One region of the Serratia ureilytica genome, then DNA from elsewhere that is predicted to be linked to it. Evidence: predicted binding sites of a transcription regulator. Region 1 holds the regulator's gene; each other region holds the start of a gene.
What was found. Region 1 encodes PurR, which represses purine synthesis genes. Its sites were predicted from a motif close to CANGCAAACGTTTGCNTG; they were not measured.

Region 2: J0X03_RS02125 (NCS2 family permease) is a predicted target of PurR. The motif match lies at 2,300-2,317, and genes of this name have one in related genera.
Region 3: carA (glutamine-hydrolyzing carbamoyl-phosphate synthase small subunit) is a predicted target of PurR. The motif match lies at 2,420-2,437, and genes of this name have one in related genera.
Region 4: J0X03_RS00065 (nucleobase:cation symporter-2 family protein) is a predicted target of PurR. The motif match lies at 1,887-1,904, and genes of this name have one in related genera.

Annotation. Positions count from the first base shown of each region.
Region 1 covers NZ_CP071320.1:2,770,006-2,774,217, reverse strand. Annotated here, with positions in the region: gene punC (purine nucleoside transporter PunC) at 1-710, opposite strand, end outside; gene punR (DNA-binding transcriptional activator PunR) at 834-1,790, shown strand; gene purR (HTH-type transcriptional repressor PurR) at 1,778-2,803, opposite strand; gene cydH (cytochrome bd-I oxidase subunit CydH) at 3,125-3,214, shown strand; gene sodB (superoxide dismutase [Fe]) at 3,279-3,857, opposite strand; gene J0X03_RS12865 (C40 family peptidase) at 4,058-4,212, opposite strand, start outside.
Region 2 covers NZ_CP071320.1:445,154-449,365, reverse strand. Annotated here, with positions in the region: gene J0X03_RS02130 (Na+/H+ antiporter) at 1-601, opposite strand, end outside; gene J0X03_RS02125 (NCS2 family permease) at 799-2,160, opposite strand; gene J0X03_RS02120 (VOC family protein) at 2,494-2,901, opposite strand; gene J0X03_RS02115 (glutathione S-transferase family protein) at 2,949-3,617, opposite strand; gene J0X03_RS02110 (lipocalin-like domain-containing protein) at 3,614-4,057, opposite strand.
Region 3 covers NZ_CP071320.1:4,357,662-4,361,873, reverse strand. Annotated here, with positions in the region: gene J0X03_RS20640 (glycosyltransferase) at 1-1,105, shown strand, start outside; gene dapB (4-hydroxy-tetrahydrodipicolinate reductase) at 1,369-2,190, shown strand; gene carA (glutamine-hydrolyzing carbamoyl-phosphate synthase small subunit) at 2,661-3,809, shown strand; gene carB (carbamoyl-phosphate synthase large subunit) at 3,826-4,212, shown strand, end outside.
Region 4 covers NZ_CP071320.1:12,928-17,139, forward strand. Annotated here, with positions in the region: gene J0X03_RS00060 (AsmA family protein) at 1-304, opposite strand, end outside; gene J0X03_RS00065 (nucleobase:cation symporter-2 family protein) at 433-1,833, opposite strand; gene gltS (sodium/glutamate symporter) at 2,074-3,285, shown strand; gene recG (ATP-dependent DNA helicase RecG) at 3,328-4,212, opposite strand, start outside.

The sequences.
Region 1 (4,212 bases):
CCCATATCACCGAGGATAAACGGCGAGCCGGTCAGCCAGGCGAAGAAACCGGCCGAACAGGCGGCGTACATGGCGACATTGCCACTGAATACCGGGGATTTCAATAATTGCCAAAAACTGACGCTGCTTTTTGGCGCGTCGACGGCGGGTTTTGGCCTGGCGTTCTCTTTGAGCAGCAGCGTCGGCAACAGCAACAAGGCGGTGATGGCCAGCAGCACGGCGAAGATCGCGCGCCAGCTGGCGTGGTTCAGCAGCCAGGCGCCCAGCAGCGGCGCCAGCGCCGGCGATAGCGCCACCAGCGGCATGATGGTGGCGAATACGCGGTTGGCCTGGCCTTCACGATAGCGGTCGACCACCAGCGCTTGCCAGATGGCGGCGGCGGAACAGACACCTACGGCCTGAATAAAGCGCAGTATCCAGAGCTGCGCGGCATTTTCCACCCACAGCATGCCCAGGCAGCCGAGCGCGAACAGCGTTAGGCCAATCAACAATACCGGTTTGCGTCCCAGACGGTCGGAGAGCGGCCCCCACAGCAGCTGCGCGAAGGCGAAGCCGGCCAAAAAGATGCTCAGGCTGGCGCTGACCGCGCCGGCGGAAATTTGCAGTTCCTCCCGCATGGCGCCGAAGGCGGGCAGGTACATATCGGTCGCCAGATAACCCAGCATGCTCAGGCCGGCGAGGTAGAACATAAAACCAAAGGAATTTCGCATGGTATTTCTCGTTAATATTTTAGTGTCGCAGGTTTTTAGCGCCGGCCAGTGTATCCGGCTGGATCTCTGCTTGTGAAACGGTAATATTTGCAAAGTGCTGTTAAAAAAATTGAAGGCAAAGCGATGTGGTCTGAATATTCTCTCGAGGTCGTTGATGCGGTGGCGCGCACCGGCAGTTTCAGCGCGGCGGCGCAGGAGCTGCACCGGGTGCCGTCGGCGGTAAGTTATACCGTGCGGCAGCTGGAGCAATGGCTGGCGGTGCCGCTGTTTGAGCGGCGTCACCGAGATGTGGAACTGACGCCGGCCGGCGCGCTGTTTATCAAGGATGCGCGAGCTGTTATCAAAAAAATGCTCGACACCCGCCGCCACTGTCAACAGGTGGCCAACGGCTGGCGCGGTCAGCTGAATATCGCGGTGGACATCATCGTCAAACCGCAGCGCAGCCGCCAGCTGGTGCTGGATTTCTACCGTCATTTCCCCGACGTCGAGTTGATGCTGCAACCCGAGGTGTTTAACGGCGTGTGGGATGCGTTGGTGGACGGCAGGGTGGACATGGCGATCGGCGCCACCCGCGCGGTGCCGGTCGGCGGCGGCTTCGCTTTCCGCGACATGGGGGATATGAACTGGCTGTGCGTAGTCAGCCCACAGCATCCGCTGGCGCAGCTGGCAGGGCCGTTGAATGACGATCGGTTGAGGCCGTACCCTGCGCTTTGTCTGGAAGACACCTCGCGCAATCTGCCCAAGCGCGTCACCTGGACGCTGGATAACCAGCGGCGGCTGGTGGTGCCGGACTGGACCTCGGCGCTCGACTGTTTGTGCGCCGGATTGTGCGTCGGCATGATGCCGGCGCATCTGGCGCTGCCGCGGGTGCAGCGCGGTGAGCTGAAGGCGTTGCAGTTGCAGCAGCCGTTTCCCGCCAGCCCCTGCTGCCTGACCTGGCAACAGGATAAACCGTCACCGGCGATGAGCTGGCTGCTGGCGTATTTGGGCGATGGCGAGACGCTGAATCAGGAGTGGCTGAGTGAGGCGGCACCGGAAGCCGTGCCGGCTTCCGGTAGGGAGGAGGATCAGCGGCGGTAGTCGATGAACGGACCGTCGGCGACCGAACGGCGTTCGACCAGCTTCGGATGCACTTCGATCACCTGCGATTCTTCGCGCTTGCTGATGATGCGATCCAGCAGCATGGTGAAGGCCATTTCGCCCAGACGTTCTTTCGGCTGATGAATGGTGGTCAGCGCCGGGGTGAAGTAGCGGGCGTTGCGCACGTTGTCGTAGCCGATCACGGAAATATCCTGCGGCACCCGCAGCCCCAGTTCGTCGGCGGCGCAGATGGCGCCCATCGCCATGATGTCGCCGCCGCAGAATACCGCGGTCGGTCGCTGTTTCTGCGACAGAATTTGATGCATCGCCTTGTAACCGGACTCCGGCTCGAAGTCACCCTGGACTATCCACTCTTCGCGAATATCGATATGCGCTTCCTGCAGCGCCTTCATAAAGCCCTGATGACGGCCGCCGCCGGTGTTGCGCGACAGCTGGCCCGGGATAGCGCCGATATCGCGGTGGCCGCGCTCGATCAGGTAACGGCCGGCCAGATAGCCGCCTTCGAACGCGTTATCGATGATGGTGTCGGTGAAGTCGCCGCGCGCGGCGCCCCAGTCCATTACCACCATCGGGATGTTGCGGTAGTCTTCCAGCATGCCCAGCAGCTGATCCGGGTATTCGGAACACATGACCAGCAGGCCGTCGACGCGCTTTTGCGCCAGCATCGCCAGGTAGGCGCGCTGTTTGTCCAGATTGTTGTGCGAGTTGCACAGGATCAGGGTATAGCCTTTGCTGTAGCAGCTGTTTTCCACCGCCTCGATCACTTCGGCAAAGTAGGGCGCTTCGCTCGAGGTGGCCAGCAGACCGATAGACTTGGTGTGATTGACTTTCAGGCTGCGCGCCACGGCGCTCGGCGAGTAGTGCAGCTCTTTGATGGCGGCCCACACGGCCGCTTTGGTCTCTTCGGCGACGAAACGAGTCTTATTGATGACGTGCGAAACGGTGGTGGTGGAAACGCCCGCGCGTTTGGCCACATCTTTAATCGTTGCCATGTAAGGAATGACTCCTGAACTCACATGTTTACAGCATGTAAGTGTGATGTTAATCGTTTGCCTACGTAGATCCTTCTCCAGAGAAGCGAAAACTGAGTTTTTAGTGTTGAAGTCGTCAGCGCTAATCAGGAGGGGCATGAATGCCGGTACGCAGTTGTGAACTGCGAATTTTGTCGCATATTGAACAAAAGTGGAAGAGGTAATCGAGATTATAAACCGGGAAATGATAACAAGATTTTATCGGCGAACTGTGGGAAAATGATTTGACGTACTAATTGTGCGCCTTTTATCCTTAGGAAAGCCCATTTTAAAGGAGTTGTCATGGATACCGATCTGAAGATGTCGCTGTTCACCACCGTTTGCGCATTGGCGATGATCATCGCTTTCAGCTTTGTCGCCGCGTTGAACTGATTTCCCGCCAGTTTTAAAAAAGGCGCAGCCAAGCTGCGCCTCATCACTTAGGCAAGCCCTGCGCTTACGCCAGGTTTTCCGCCGCGAAGGTCCAGTTGACCAACGCCCAGAAGTTTTCCAGGTATTTTGGACGCGCATTGCGGTAATCGATGTAATACGCGTGTTCCCACACGTCAACGGTCAGCAGCGGTTTGTCTTCGCCGGTCAGCGGGGTTGCCGCGTTGGAAGTGTTGACGATCGCCAGCGCGCCGTCCGGTTTTTTTACCAGCCAGGTCCAGCCGGCACCGAAGTTTTTCACGGCGGCATCGGTGAACTGCTCTTTGAACGCAGCGAAAGAGCCGAAGGATTTGACGATCGCCGCCGCCAGTTCGCCCTGCGGTTCACCGCCGCCCTGTGGCGACAGGCAGTGCCAGTAGAAGGTGTGGTTCCACACCTGCGCGGCGTTGTTGAACACGCCGCCGTTAGAGGTCTTGATGATCTCTTCGAGCGATTTGCCTTCGAACTCGCTGCCTTTCACCAGGTTGTTCAGGTTAACCACGTAGGTGTTGTGGTGTTTGCCGTAGTGGTATTCCAGAGTCTCGGCGGAGATGTGCGGCTCGAGCGCGTTTTTCTCATACGGTAATGCAGGTAATTCAAACGACATTGCTTCCTCCTTTACAGCGCCATTCAGCTTCTCGCCGGGGCGAACGCCGGATGGGCCGTTTTTTATTGTGGTCATTCAATCTTAACAATTTTCATCATAAAAAACAGGAGGAAAAGCGAGAAATGCGCGTGGGGGAGTGCGATGGGCGATAGCTTGAGCAGGCGGTTGCGGCCGAGGCCGCAACCGCGAAGAGCAGGGAATTAACGGATGGTTTTCGGCGTTACTACGCGGCGAGCGCCGATGTAGTGGTTCTGCCAATAGTCGTTATCGAGCTGGCTGATGCGGATCTCTTCGCCGGTGCGCGGCGACTGGATGAATTTGCCGTTGCCGAGGTAGACGCCGACATGATCCGCCA
Region 2 (4,212 bases), 2.3 Mb from region 1:
AGGTGACCGCCACGCCGGCCAACAGGCCGCCGATCGCCACTTTGAGGAATTCAAGGGTCGCGCCGCCCACGGTGAACACCATCGTGCCCATCGCCACCGCGATGGCGAACTTGAGCGACACCAGGCCGGACGCGTCATTCATCAGCGCCTCGCCCTCGAGCACGCCCATGATCGGCTTGGGAATCCGCCCTTTGCCGACGATGCCGGACAGCGCCACGGCATCGGTCGGCGACAGCACCGCCGCCAGCGCGAAGGCCGCCACCAGCGGAATGCCCGGCACCATGGCGTAGATCAGATAACCGACGCCGACCACGGTGATCAGCACCAGCACCAGCGCCAGGCCGAGAATTTCACGCCCGTGATGCAGGAACTCGCGCGTCGGCGTTTTCCAGCCGTCGGCGAACAGCAACGGCGGGATGAACAGCACCAGGAACAGTTCGGGATCAAAATCGACGTGCAGCCCGAAATGCGGCCAGGCCAACAGGGCCCCGATGGCGATTTGCATCAGCGGCAGCGGCACCTGGAACGGCAACATGCGCGTCACCACCCCGGACAGGGAGACCACCAGGATCAAAATGAGGATTGTAAAAAAGATTTCCATGCTTTCCTTAGACTCTACGATTCAGACGACATCGGCTCAGGGCCTGCGTTGGTCCCGATAGTAGATCACTTTTTTTACAGCCGTTAAAGCTTGTTGTGCCTTTCAAAACGCGGTGCAGAGCAGAAGAAGACTTATCTTAAGAAGGGAATTGCCGTCACAGGCTCCCCCGCCCGATGGGCGAGGGAAACCCAAGAGGCTTAAATCGCCCAGCCGCCGGCGTAGAACGCCACCAGCGCCACGGCGATCAGCACGGTGCCGATGTTCAGCTTGTGCCATTCGCCGGAGAAGATGCGGCCGATGACCAGCGAGCTGAAGCCCAGCATGATGCCGGTGACGATGTTGCAGGTCAGCACGATGAACACGGCGCACAGCAGGCCGGCCATCGCGTCGACGAAGTCGTTGAAGTCCAGCTTGGTGACGTTGCTCAGCATCAACAGGCCGACGTACATCAGCGCCGGCGCGGTGGCGTAGACCGGCACCAGATAGGCCAGCGGCGACAGGAACAGGATCAGCAGGAACAGAACGCCGACCACGGTGGCGGTCAGGCCGGTCTTGCCGCCCGCGGCGGTGCCGGCGGCGGACTCGATGTAGACTGCGGCGGGCGCGGCGCCCACCAGCCCGGAGAAGATGCTGCTCAGGGAATCCGAGGTCAGCGCCTTGCCGCCGTTGATGATCTGGCCGTCTTTGTCCAGCAGGTTGGCCTGCCCGGCTACCGCGCGGATGGTGCCGGTGGCGTCGAACACCGCGGTCATCACCAGCGCCAGCACGCTCGGCAACACCACCGGCTGCAATGCGCCCATGATATCCAGGCTGAAGATCAACGATTTACCGTCAGCGTCCGCCAGGCTCGGCATGGCGAACAGCCCCTGATATTTCACTGCCGGGTCGAAGATCAGGCCGATGATGGAAATGGCGATGATCACCAGCAGAATGCCGCCGGGCACGCGCAGTTTCTCCAGGCCGAAGATCACCGCCAGGCCGACCAGCGTCATGACGACCGGGAAAGAGGTGAACGCGCCGAGCGCCACCGGCAAGCCATCCAGCGGGTTCTTCACCACCAGGCCGACGCCGTTGGCGGCGATCAGCAGCAGGAACAGCCCGATGCCGATGCCGGTGCCGTGCGCCACGCCCATCGGCAGGTTGCGCAGGATCCAGGCGCGGATGCCGGTGACCGAGATGACGGTGAACAGCACGCCCATCAGGAACACCGCGCCCAGCGCCACCGGAATGCTGATATGTTGGCCGAGCACCAGGCTGAAAGCGGTAAAGGCGGTCAACGAGATCGCACAGCCGATGGCCATCGGCAGGTTAGCCCACAGCCCCATCAGCAGCGAGCCCAGACCGGCCACCAGACAGGTGGAAACGAACACCGCCGCCGGCGGGAAGCCCGCTTTGCCCAGCATGCTCGGCACCACGATCACCGAGTACACCATCGCCAGGAAGGTGGTCAGCCCCGCCACCACCTCCTGACGCACGCTGCTGCCGCGCGCGGAAATTTTAAAATAGCCATCAAGCCCGCCGGTTGGTTTTGCGGCGTGGTTCGCTTGAGAGTTCGACATAGGTTACTTCCCCTGTGTTTCATGAATCGGCCCGTCGCAGCAGGCCTGTAATCTCGCCCGCGCCTGATCGCCACGTAATCGTTTACGTCACGTTCCGCTTCCTTGCCCTTCCGTCGCACCGCCAACGGCGATGCGCACCAAGGCAAACGTTTAACTCGCAGCGCGCGGTACGGGTGATTTATGGTGGTTTATTCAAGGCAAACGATTATCCTGCCTTCCCTAGCGTCTAATCAACTAAAGATCGCGGCAATTTATGCAGAAAGCGGCGGGAAGGGCTTCTGCGCGAAAAGACGGGGCGATCCGGCGCCCCTGCCAGCCTGTTTCACGGCGATCTTATTGCGCCTGCACCGCTGCGGGATCCATATACATCAATTCCCAGATATGGCCGTCCAGGTCCTGAAATCCGTGACCGTACATCACGCCATAGTCCCGCGGCGGATGATAGGTATTGCCGCCGCCGGCGATCGCCTTGCGCACCAGTTCGTCCACCGCCGCCCGGCTGGGTTGCGACAGGCACACCAACACTTCGGTGGCCTGTTTGGCGTCGCCGATCGGGTTCGGGGTAAACATCCTGAATTTGTCGTGGGTCAGCAGCATCACGTAAATCGTGTCGCTGACCACCATGCAGGCGGCGGTATCGTCGGTAAATTGCGGGTTGAAACTGAAGCCGAGCTGGGTGAAAAACGCCATAGAGGCGGGCAGATCGCGTACGGGCAGATTTACGAAGATTTGCGTAGCCATGGGCTACCTCCGATGAAGAATGACCCCATCGAGTATAGCCCATCCGCTTAACTCAGCAGGTCGTAAGGGCCGCCCTGTTCCAGCGCCCGCTGGTAAGCGGGCCGGGCGTGGATGCGCTGCAGGAAGCCGCGCAGTTTCGGGCAATTGTCCAACGCGCCGCGCGCCGCCATCGCCTCGAGCGGGAAGCTCATCTGTATGTCCGCCGCGCTGAAATCGTTGCCGACGAACCAGCTGCCCTTGTTCAGGTGCTGTTCGAGATACTCGCAGTGCGGCGCGATCTGTTTGTCGAGGTATTCGCGCTGTACGCCCTTGCCGATCGCGCCCGCCACCGGCCGCAGCAGCCAGGGGATCGGCGGCTGGCCGAGACGGCTGAACACCAGCTTCATCACCAACAGCGGCATCAGCGATCCCTCTGCGTAGTGCAACCAGTAGCGGTATTGCTGGCGCGCGTGGAAGTCCGTCGGCATAAACATGCCCTGTGCGTCGTAGGCCTCCTGCAAGTATTCGATAATGGCGCCGGATTCCGCCAGCGCCAGATCGCCATCGACGATCACCGGCGATTTGCCCAGCGGGTGGATCTTTTTCAGCGCCGGCGGCGCCAGCAGAGTGTGCGGATCGCGCTCGTAGCGTTGCACCTGATAGGGCACGCCCAGCTCTTCCAAAAACCACAGAATGCGCTGCGACCGCGAGTGATTGAGATGATGAACAATGATCATGATGACGCTCCCGTCCGCTGCCACACCAGTTCGCCGATCTGCACGCCGTTGCCGAGCTGCAGCGGCACCGTGCGCAACGTCAGCCGATCGGCGTTAAAGGCGTAAAAGCGCACCTGACGGCTGCCTATCCAATTGGGGAACGAGCAGCCTTCAACCTGATGCACCACCCGTTGCTCGCTTTCTTCCACCTGATAACGGCCGAAATAGCAAATCATATTGATGAAGGCGGCATGGATCTCCCGCTCGGATCCCTGCGCCAAATCGTCGGCGACGAAACGCGGCCGCACGGCGCTGTATAGCTGCGCCGCCATTGTGCCGTTGGCCTCATAGTGGATGCGCCCCAACACCTGCTCGCCCAGCGGGTAATTCAGCTCGCCGTTCTGGTTTTTGAACGCCGACGACACCAACGCCCAGCTGCCGATAAACGCGTTTACCGTCATGACGCTTCTCCGGTTAAGGATCGTCTGTAAAGGGTAGTGGCAATTTTTGCCGCACGCCAACGGCTGAAAAACCGTCAATTTATTTGACAGAGATACTCAAAACTCTCCGATTTTTTATTCACACCCGGTGCACTAGTATTTAACACATCGAGAGA
Region 3 (4,212 bases), 1.6 Mb from region 1:
GGTGGACTTCGACTATCGCCACCTGGAGGAGCATTTCCCCGAGCGCGCCGCGCTGCCGCCGGGCAATGCGCAGATGGCGCTGGCGCTGAAAGATTTCTTCGCCGCGCCGATCCCACTGTTGGATCGTCAGCTGCGTGCGGCCATCGCCGCCGAAAAGACCGATCTGCTGATGGTGGAGAACTGCTTCTACGGCGTGCTGCCGCTGCTGCAGTCCGCCGAACGGCCGCCGGTCTTCGGGATCGGCGTCACGCCGCTGTCGTATTCTTCGCGCGACGCCATTTTCTATGGCCCGCGCATCCCGCCGGCGCTGCTGCCGCGGGCGCTGACCCGCGAGCAATTGGTGGATGAAGCGACGCGGGTGTTGCTTGATGAGGTGCAGCAAAGCTTTGATACCGCGCTGGTGCAAGCGGGTGGGCGGCCGCTGAATCGCCCGTTTACCGATGCGCTGATCGGCGGCTGCGAGCGTTTCCTGCAGTTGGCCACCACGGCGCTGGAATATGAGCGCGACGACCTGCCGAGCGGCGTGCGCTTCGTCGGGCCGCTGCGCAGCGGTGGTCAACCGGCCGCGGAAGAGGCGCTGTGGGAGGAGGACGATCGTCGGCCGCTGGTGATCGTGTCTCAGGGCACGTTGGCCAATGTCGATCTGCATCAGCTGATCGTGCCGACGCTGCAGGCGCTGGCGCATCTGCCGGTGCGGGTGTTGGCTACTACCGGCGGGCGGGCGACCGAAGGGCTGATGGACGCGTTGCCGGACAACGCCCGAGTGCGGGCGTTCATCTCCTTCGAACACTGGTTGCCGCAGGCGGCGCTCTTGATCACCAACGGCGGTTACGGCTCGATCAACTATGCGCTGGACAGCGGCGTGCCGCTGATTGTCGCCGGCACCGGCGAGGACAAGCTGGAGGCGGCCGCGCGCGTGGTGGCCGCCGGTTGCGGCATCAGCCTGCATACCAGCACGCCAAGCGCGGAACAAATACTGGCGGCAGCGACGCGCATTCTGCAACAGCCGATCTATCGCCGGCGCGCGGCGCTGGTGCAGGAGGACTATGCTCGCCACGATGCGCTGACGGCGATAGCCAACGAAGTGGCCGCCATTACCGCCTGACCACGCTGTGATCCTTTCCCCAGGCGCCGTTTTCGGCGCCTTTTTTCTGCATTTTTTTGCCATGGAAACTGCATGATTATGTACAATCGTCGCAGGCCGCCAAATCGGTTGAATGTTAATCTCACGACAGCGCCGCTGATGAAAGAAGCGCAATATCATAATTTTCTAATTATGAAATGAATCCTCTGGCGGCGCTGCAGCGGGGCAGTTACCCTGAATCGATAGGTTAATGGGATACGCGTTACATCAAGAAGAGAGCAAGCATGAAAGATTCACAAATCCGCATTGCGATTGCGGGCGCCGGCGGCCGGATGGGCCGTCAATTGATCCAGGCGGTGCAGCAGGCGGAAGGCGTGGTGTTGGGGGCGGCGCTGTCACGACCGGGATCGAGCCTGGTCGGCGTTGATGCCGGCGAGCTGGCGGGCATCGGCGCGCTGGGCGTCAAGGTGAGTGACAGTCTGGATAAAGTGGCGAGCGAGTTCGATATTTTGATCGACTTCACCCGCCCTGAAAGCACCCTGGGCTACCTGGAATTTTGCGTGGCGCACCACAAGGCGATGGTGATTGGCACCACCGGCTTCGATGACGCCGGCAAGCAGGCGATCCGCGCTGCGGCGCAGCACATCGGCATCGTGTTCGCCGCCAACTTCAGCGTCGGCGTCAACCTGGTGCTGAAACTGCTGGAGAAGGCCGCGCAGGTCATGGGCGACTATACCGATATCGAAATCGTTGAGGCGCACCACCGGCACAAAGTGGATGCGCCGTCGGGCACGGCGTTGGCCATGGGCGAAGCGATCGCCGGCGCGCTGGGGCGCGATCTGAAAAGCTGCGCGGTCTATGCGCGCGAAGGCCATACCGGCGAGCGCGATCCGAAGAGCATTGGCTTCGCCACCATTCGCGCCGGCGACATCGTCGGCGAGCACACCGCGATGTTCGCCGACATCGGTGAACGGGTGGAAATCACCCACAAGGCCTCCAGCCGCATGACTTTCGCCAGCGGCGCGGTGCGCGCGGCTTCCTGGCTTCGGAGTCGGGATAAAGGTCTGTTTGATATGCGAGATGTATTGAATTTGGACCAGTTATAATTGATTTGCATACCATCGTGATGTGGTTGTATTGGTCATAATGCTATGATAATCGGGCAATAATTTTATTGTCCTTTTTTTTAACATGATAAATATCATGTTGGATTTGTTTTATTGTCAAAGATGTTATTTATCTATATTTACTTTGCTAATCATCTCCTTTTTTTCCACTCTCGGCTTTTTTAGCGTCTTTTTTGTTCCATTCCGGCGCCGTTTTCCGTCATTCTTCCCCGCAACCGTTTTCCAGTCCCGGTTTTCTGTGTTTTTATCGGCGCTCAAGCCGCATGCGCGCCGAGAACTGCAAAAATAAAACAAAAAACGGCAGTTTGGGTAGACAAGCCAGGCACTCATCATTAAAATGCGCCCAATTTGCCAAAAATTGGCCTCGCGGACGGTTTTTGCATTGATTTAGATCGCGATATCTGAATTAATATGCAAATATTGTGATTGATTATTCCTCGGAGGATGTTTTGATAAAGTCAGCGCTATTGGTTCTGGAAGACGGAACCCAATTCCACGGTCGGGCCATCGGGGCAGAGGGAACGGCAGTGGGGGAAGTGGTCTTCAATACGTCGATGACCGGTTATCAAGAAATCCTCACTGATCCTTCCTATTCCCGCCAGATCGTTACTCTTACTTATCCTCATATCGGCAATGTCGGCACCAATGCTTCCGACGAAGAATCCTCCGCAGTACACGCCCAAGGCCTCGTCATTCGTGACCTCCCGCTGATCGCCAGCAACTACCGCAGTGAAGAAAGCCTGTCCGACTACCTCAAGCGTCACAACATCGTGGCGATCTCCGATATCGATACCCGTAAGTTGACTCGCCTGCTGCGCGAAAAAGGCGCCCAGAACGGCTGCATCGTCGCCGCCGATTCGCCGGATGCCGCGCTGGCTCTGGCCAAGGCGCAAGGTTTCCCGGGGTTGAAGGGCATGGATTTGGCGAAAGAGGTCACCACTCAAGAGGCCTACAGCTGGCAGCAAGGCAGCTGGACGCTTGAAGGCGACCTGCCGGAAGCCAAAACCGCCGCGGAACTGCCGTTCCACGTGGTGGCTTACGACTACGGCGCCAAGCGCAACATCCTGCGCATGCTGGTGGATCGCGGTTGCCGCCTGACCGTGGTGCCGGCGCAGACCCCGGCCGACGAGGTGCTGAAAATGAATCCGGCCGGCATCTTCCTGTCCAACGGCCCGGGCGACCCGGAGCCGTGCGACTACGCCATCGCCGCCATCAAGCAGTTCCTGGAAACCGACATTCCGGTATTCGGCATCTGTCTGGGTCACCAGCTGCTGGCGCTGGCCAGCGGGGCGAAAACCATGAAGATGAAGCTCGGCCACCACGGCGGCAACCACCCGGTGAAGGATCTGGACAACAACACGGTGATGATCACCGCGCAGAACCACGGCTTCGCCGTCGATGAAAACGACCTGCCGGCGAATCTGCGCGTGACGCACAAATCGCTGTTCGACCACACGGTGCAGGGCATTCACCGCACCGACAAGGCGGCGTTCAGCTTCCAGGGGCACCCGGAAGCCAGCCCAGGCCCGCACGACGCCGCGCCGCTGTTCGATCACTTTATCGAACTGATTGAGACTTACCGTTCTAACGCCAAATAATCAGGAGCAGTAAAAAATGCCAAAACGTACAGACATAAAAAGCATCCTGATCCTCGGCGCTGGCCCGATTGTTATCGGCCAGGCGTGTGAGTTCGACTACTCGGGCGCCCAGGCGTGTAAAGCGCTGCGCGAAGAGGGTTACCGCGTCATTCTGGTCAACTCCAACCCGGCGACCATCATGACCGACCCGGAAATGGCCGATGCGACCTACATTGAGCCGATCCACTGGGAAGTGGTGCGCAAGATCATCGAAAAAGAGCGTCCGGATGCGGTTCTGCCGACCATGGGCGGCCAGACGGCGCTGAACTGCGCGCTGGAGCTGGAGCGTCAGGGCGTGCTGGCCGAGTTCGGCGTCACCATGATCGGCGCAACTGCCGATGCCATCGACAAGGCCGAAGACCGC
Region 4 (4,212 bases), 2.3 Mb from region 1:
TGACGCTGTAAAAATAGCGCGGTTCGGTGATTTGGCGCAGGCTGAGGCCGAGATCGACGCGTTTGGCGACCAGCGCCTGTGGTTGGCCGCTGCGCGCCAGCTGCACGTCTTCCAGACCGATCTGGCCCGGCTGATTCCACGAGTGGGTGATTTTTCCTATCGACAGGCGGTATTCGCTGTTGTCGCTGATCCAGGCGCTCAGACGGCCTGCCGCCCAGCGGGTTTGCCCCACCAGATACAGCACCACCACCGCCAGCACGATCAGCAGCAGCAACGTCAGCAACAGCTTTCCGATAAATTTCATCGTCTACATCCGCATCGGTCAAAAAAGATACCCTGTTTATGCCGCAATTGGCCGGGCATCTCAAGGGCAATGGTCTGATAGACAATAAAAAACGGCCGCAAGCGGCCGTTTGAACGCCAATGGGCGGGTTACTTTTTCTCGTGTTCCTGCGGGAACACCAGGTTCAGCACGATGGCGGTAATGCCGCCGGCGGCGATACCGGAAGAGAGCAGGGTTTTCAGCCAGTCCGGCGCGAACTGCAGGATCAGCGGCTGCTGGGAGACGCCCATGCCGACGGCCAGCGACAGCGCCATGATCATGATGGCGCGCCGGTTCAGGCGTTCGCGCGACACGATGCGCACGCCGGAGGCGGCGATGGTGCCGAACATCACGATGGTCGCGCCGCCCAGTACCGGCTCGGGGATGTGCTGCACGAAGCCGGCCACCGCCGGGAACAGCCCCAGCGCGATCAGCATCAGCGCCACCACGAAGCCGACGTAGCGGCTGGCGACGCCGGTCAGCTGGATCACGCCGTTGTTCTGGCCGAAGCAGGAGTTGGGGAAGGTGTTGAACACCGCCGACAGCATCGAGTTCAGGCCGTTGGCCAGTACGCCCCCTTTCAGACGCTTCATGTACAGCGGCCCGCTGACCGGCTGTTCGGAGACGTCAGAGGTGGCGGTGATGTCGCCGATGGTTTCCAGCGAGGTGACCATAAAGATCAGCATCAGCGGCAGCAACAGGTTCCAGTCGAAGCCCAGGCCGTAATAGAGCGGCGTTGGAATGGTAATCGCCGCCGTCGGCGCCGCCGGAGCGTCGGCGGGCAACATGTCCATCGCCCAGGCCAGCAGGTAGCCGACCGCCATGGCGATCACCAGCGAAGCGACGCGCAGGTAAGGGTTGCGCTGGCGGTTCAGCAGGATGATGACCACCAGCACCGCGCCGGCCAGCAGCAGGTTTTTCGGCGAGCCGAAGCTGTGGTCGTTCATCGCGGCATAGCCGCCGCCGATCGAGGTCAGGCCGACCTGAATCAGCGACAGGCCGATGATCATCACCACGATGCCGGAAACCAGCGGGGTGATGATGCGGCGCGCCAGATGCAGCACGCGCGACAGCAAAATTTCGGTGCAGGAGGCGACCATCAGGGTGCCGAACAGCGCGGCCATCATGGTCGGCACGTCGGCGCCGCCGTTTTTCAGCGCCAGGCCGCCCATGATCAATGGCGAAACGAAGTTGAAGCTGGTGCCCTGAATCGACAGCAGCCCGGAGCCCACCGGCCCCCAGGTTTTGATTTGCAGAATGGAAGCCAGACCGGAAGCGAACAGCGACATGCTGATGATGTGTTGGGTATCCTGCGCCGGCAGACCCAGCGCCTGGCAGATCAGCAGCGCCGGAGTGATCACCGCAACGAACATCGCCAACAGGTGCTGGCCGGCGGCAAACAGCGTTTGTGGCAGCGGCGGGCGGTCTTCGAGGCGATAAATCAGTTCGCTGGCGCGGGGTTCAGAGGCGGTTTGGCGTGCGGCATCAAGCTCGGAGGATGACATGCTCATGGTGTGGCGTTTCCAGATACGGCAAAGCAGGCATTTTAATGCGCCGCCCCGCAAAAGCAAACGGTTGCGCCTAAATATTATGTTGCCGACTTTCCCGTTTATGTCGCATTTTCATTCATTTTTTCTTGTCATCTCAGCGTTTTTTACTTCTAATCCTGCACTCATCAAGTTTAAAAACTACGTGGTTTTCTATAACTTATTATTTTTATTTGGATCTTTTCCCTTACATGGAGTACCTGGATGTTTCATCTTGATACTTATGGCACGTTAGTCGCGGCGACGCTGGTTTTGCTCCTTGGGGGCAAGTGCGTCAGAAGTATTCCTCTGCTGCGAAAATATACCATTCCCGCTCCCGTCGCCGGCGGTTTGCTGGTGGCCCTCCTGCTGTTTGTCCTGAAAAAATTCGCCAACTGGGAAATCAGCTTTGACATGTCGTTGAAGGATCCGCTGATGCTGGCCTTCTTCGCCACTATCGGCCTGAACGCCAACCTGGCGCGGTTGCGCGCCGGCGGCAAAGCGCTGATGGTATTCCTGTTCGTGGTGTTGGGGCTGCTGCTGGTGCAGAACGCCATCGGCATCGGCATGGCGAAAATGCTGGGGCTGGATCCGTTGATGGGCCTGATCGCCGGGTCGATCACCCTGTCGGGCGGCCACGGCACCGGGGCGGCCTGGAGCAAGCTGTTCATCGAGCGCTACGGCTTTGAAAACGCGACGGAAGTCGCCATGGCCTGCGCCACCTTCGGCCTGGTGCTGGGCGGCCTGATCGGCGGCCCGGTGGCGCGCTATCTGGTTAAACACTCCTCTACGCCGGAAGGCACGCCGGAAGACAGCGTGCAGCCGAGCGGCTTCGAGAAGCCGGAAAGTGGCCGCCTGATCACCTCGCTGGTGATGATTGAAACCATCGCCATGATCGCCATTTGTTTGAGCCTGGGGCAACTGATTGCCGGTCTGCTGAGCGGTACGGTGTTTGAACTGCCTAACTTCGTTTGCGTGCTGTTCGTCGGGGTGATCCTCAGCAACACGCTGGCCTTCACCGGTTTCTATACCGTGTTCGAGCGGGCGGTATCGGTGCTGGGCAACGTCAGCCTGTCGCTGTTCCTGGCGATGGCGTTGATGAGCCTGCGCCTGTGGGAGCTGGCTTCGCTGGCGCTGCCGATGCTGGCGATCCTGGCCGTACAGACGCTGGTGATGGCGCTGTACGCGATCTTCGTCACCTACCGGGTGATGGGCAAGAACTACGATGCGGCGGTGCTGGCCGCCGGCCACTGCGGCTTCGGCATGGGCGCCACGCCGACGGCGATCGCCAACATGCAAGCGATCACCGATCGCTTCGGCCCGTCGCACCTGGCATTTCTGGTGGTGCCGATGGTGGGGGCGTTCTTTATCGATATCGCCAACGCCATCGTCATCAAGCTGTATCTGCTGTTGCCGGTGTTCCCGGCGGTGGGGTGATATCGCGAGTCATCATGAGAAGGGCGCCTGCGGCGCCCTTTTTTATGCGTTGGAGTAGCGCGCCTTCTCCGGCAACCAGCGTTCGATCAGCGCCTGGGCGTGTTCCGGGTAGTGCTGATGGAGATGGCGAGCGACGCGCTGCACTTCGGGGATCATCGCCTGGTCGCGCAACAGGTCCGCCACCTTGAATTCGGCGCTGCCGGTCTGGCGGGTGCCCAGCAGCTCGCCCGGGCCGCGGATCTCCAGATCGCGCTGCGCGATGACGAAGCCGTCGTTGCTGTCGCGCAGCACCTGCAGGCGCGTTTGCGCGGTTTTGCTCAGCGGCGTTTTGTACAGCAGCACGCAGTGTGAAGCCACCGCGCCGCGCCCTACGCGGCCGCGCAGCTGGTGCAGCTGCGCCAGGCCCAGCCGCTCCGGGTTTTCGATGATCATCAGGCTGGCGTTCGGCACGTCGACACCGACTTCGATCACCGTGGTGGCGACCAACAGCTGCAGCTCGCCCTGTTTAAACGCCTGCATCACCGCCTGCTTTTCCTGCGCTTTCATGCGGCCATGTACCAGCGCTATCTTCAGCTCCGGCAGCGCGGTTTTCAATTCTTCCCAGGTGGCTTCCGCCGCCTGCGCTTCCAGCAGTTCGGACTCTTCGATCAGCGTGCACACCCAGTAAGCCTGCCGCCCCTCTTCCAGACAGGCGCTTTTCACCCGTTGAATGATGTCGGCGCGGCGGGTATCGGGAATGGCCACGGTGGTCACCGGCGTACGGCCCGGCGGCAGCTCGTCGATGACCGAGGTATCGAGATCGGCGTAGGCGGTCATTGCCAGCGTGCGCGGGATCGGCGTGGCGGTCATGATCAGCTGATGGGCGTGGAAACCTTGCTCTTCGCCTTTCTCCCACAGCGCCAGCCGCTGATGCACCCCGAAGCGGTG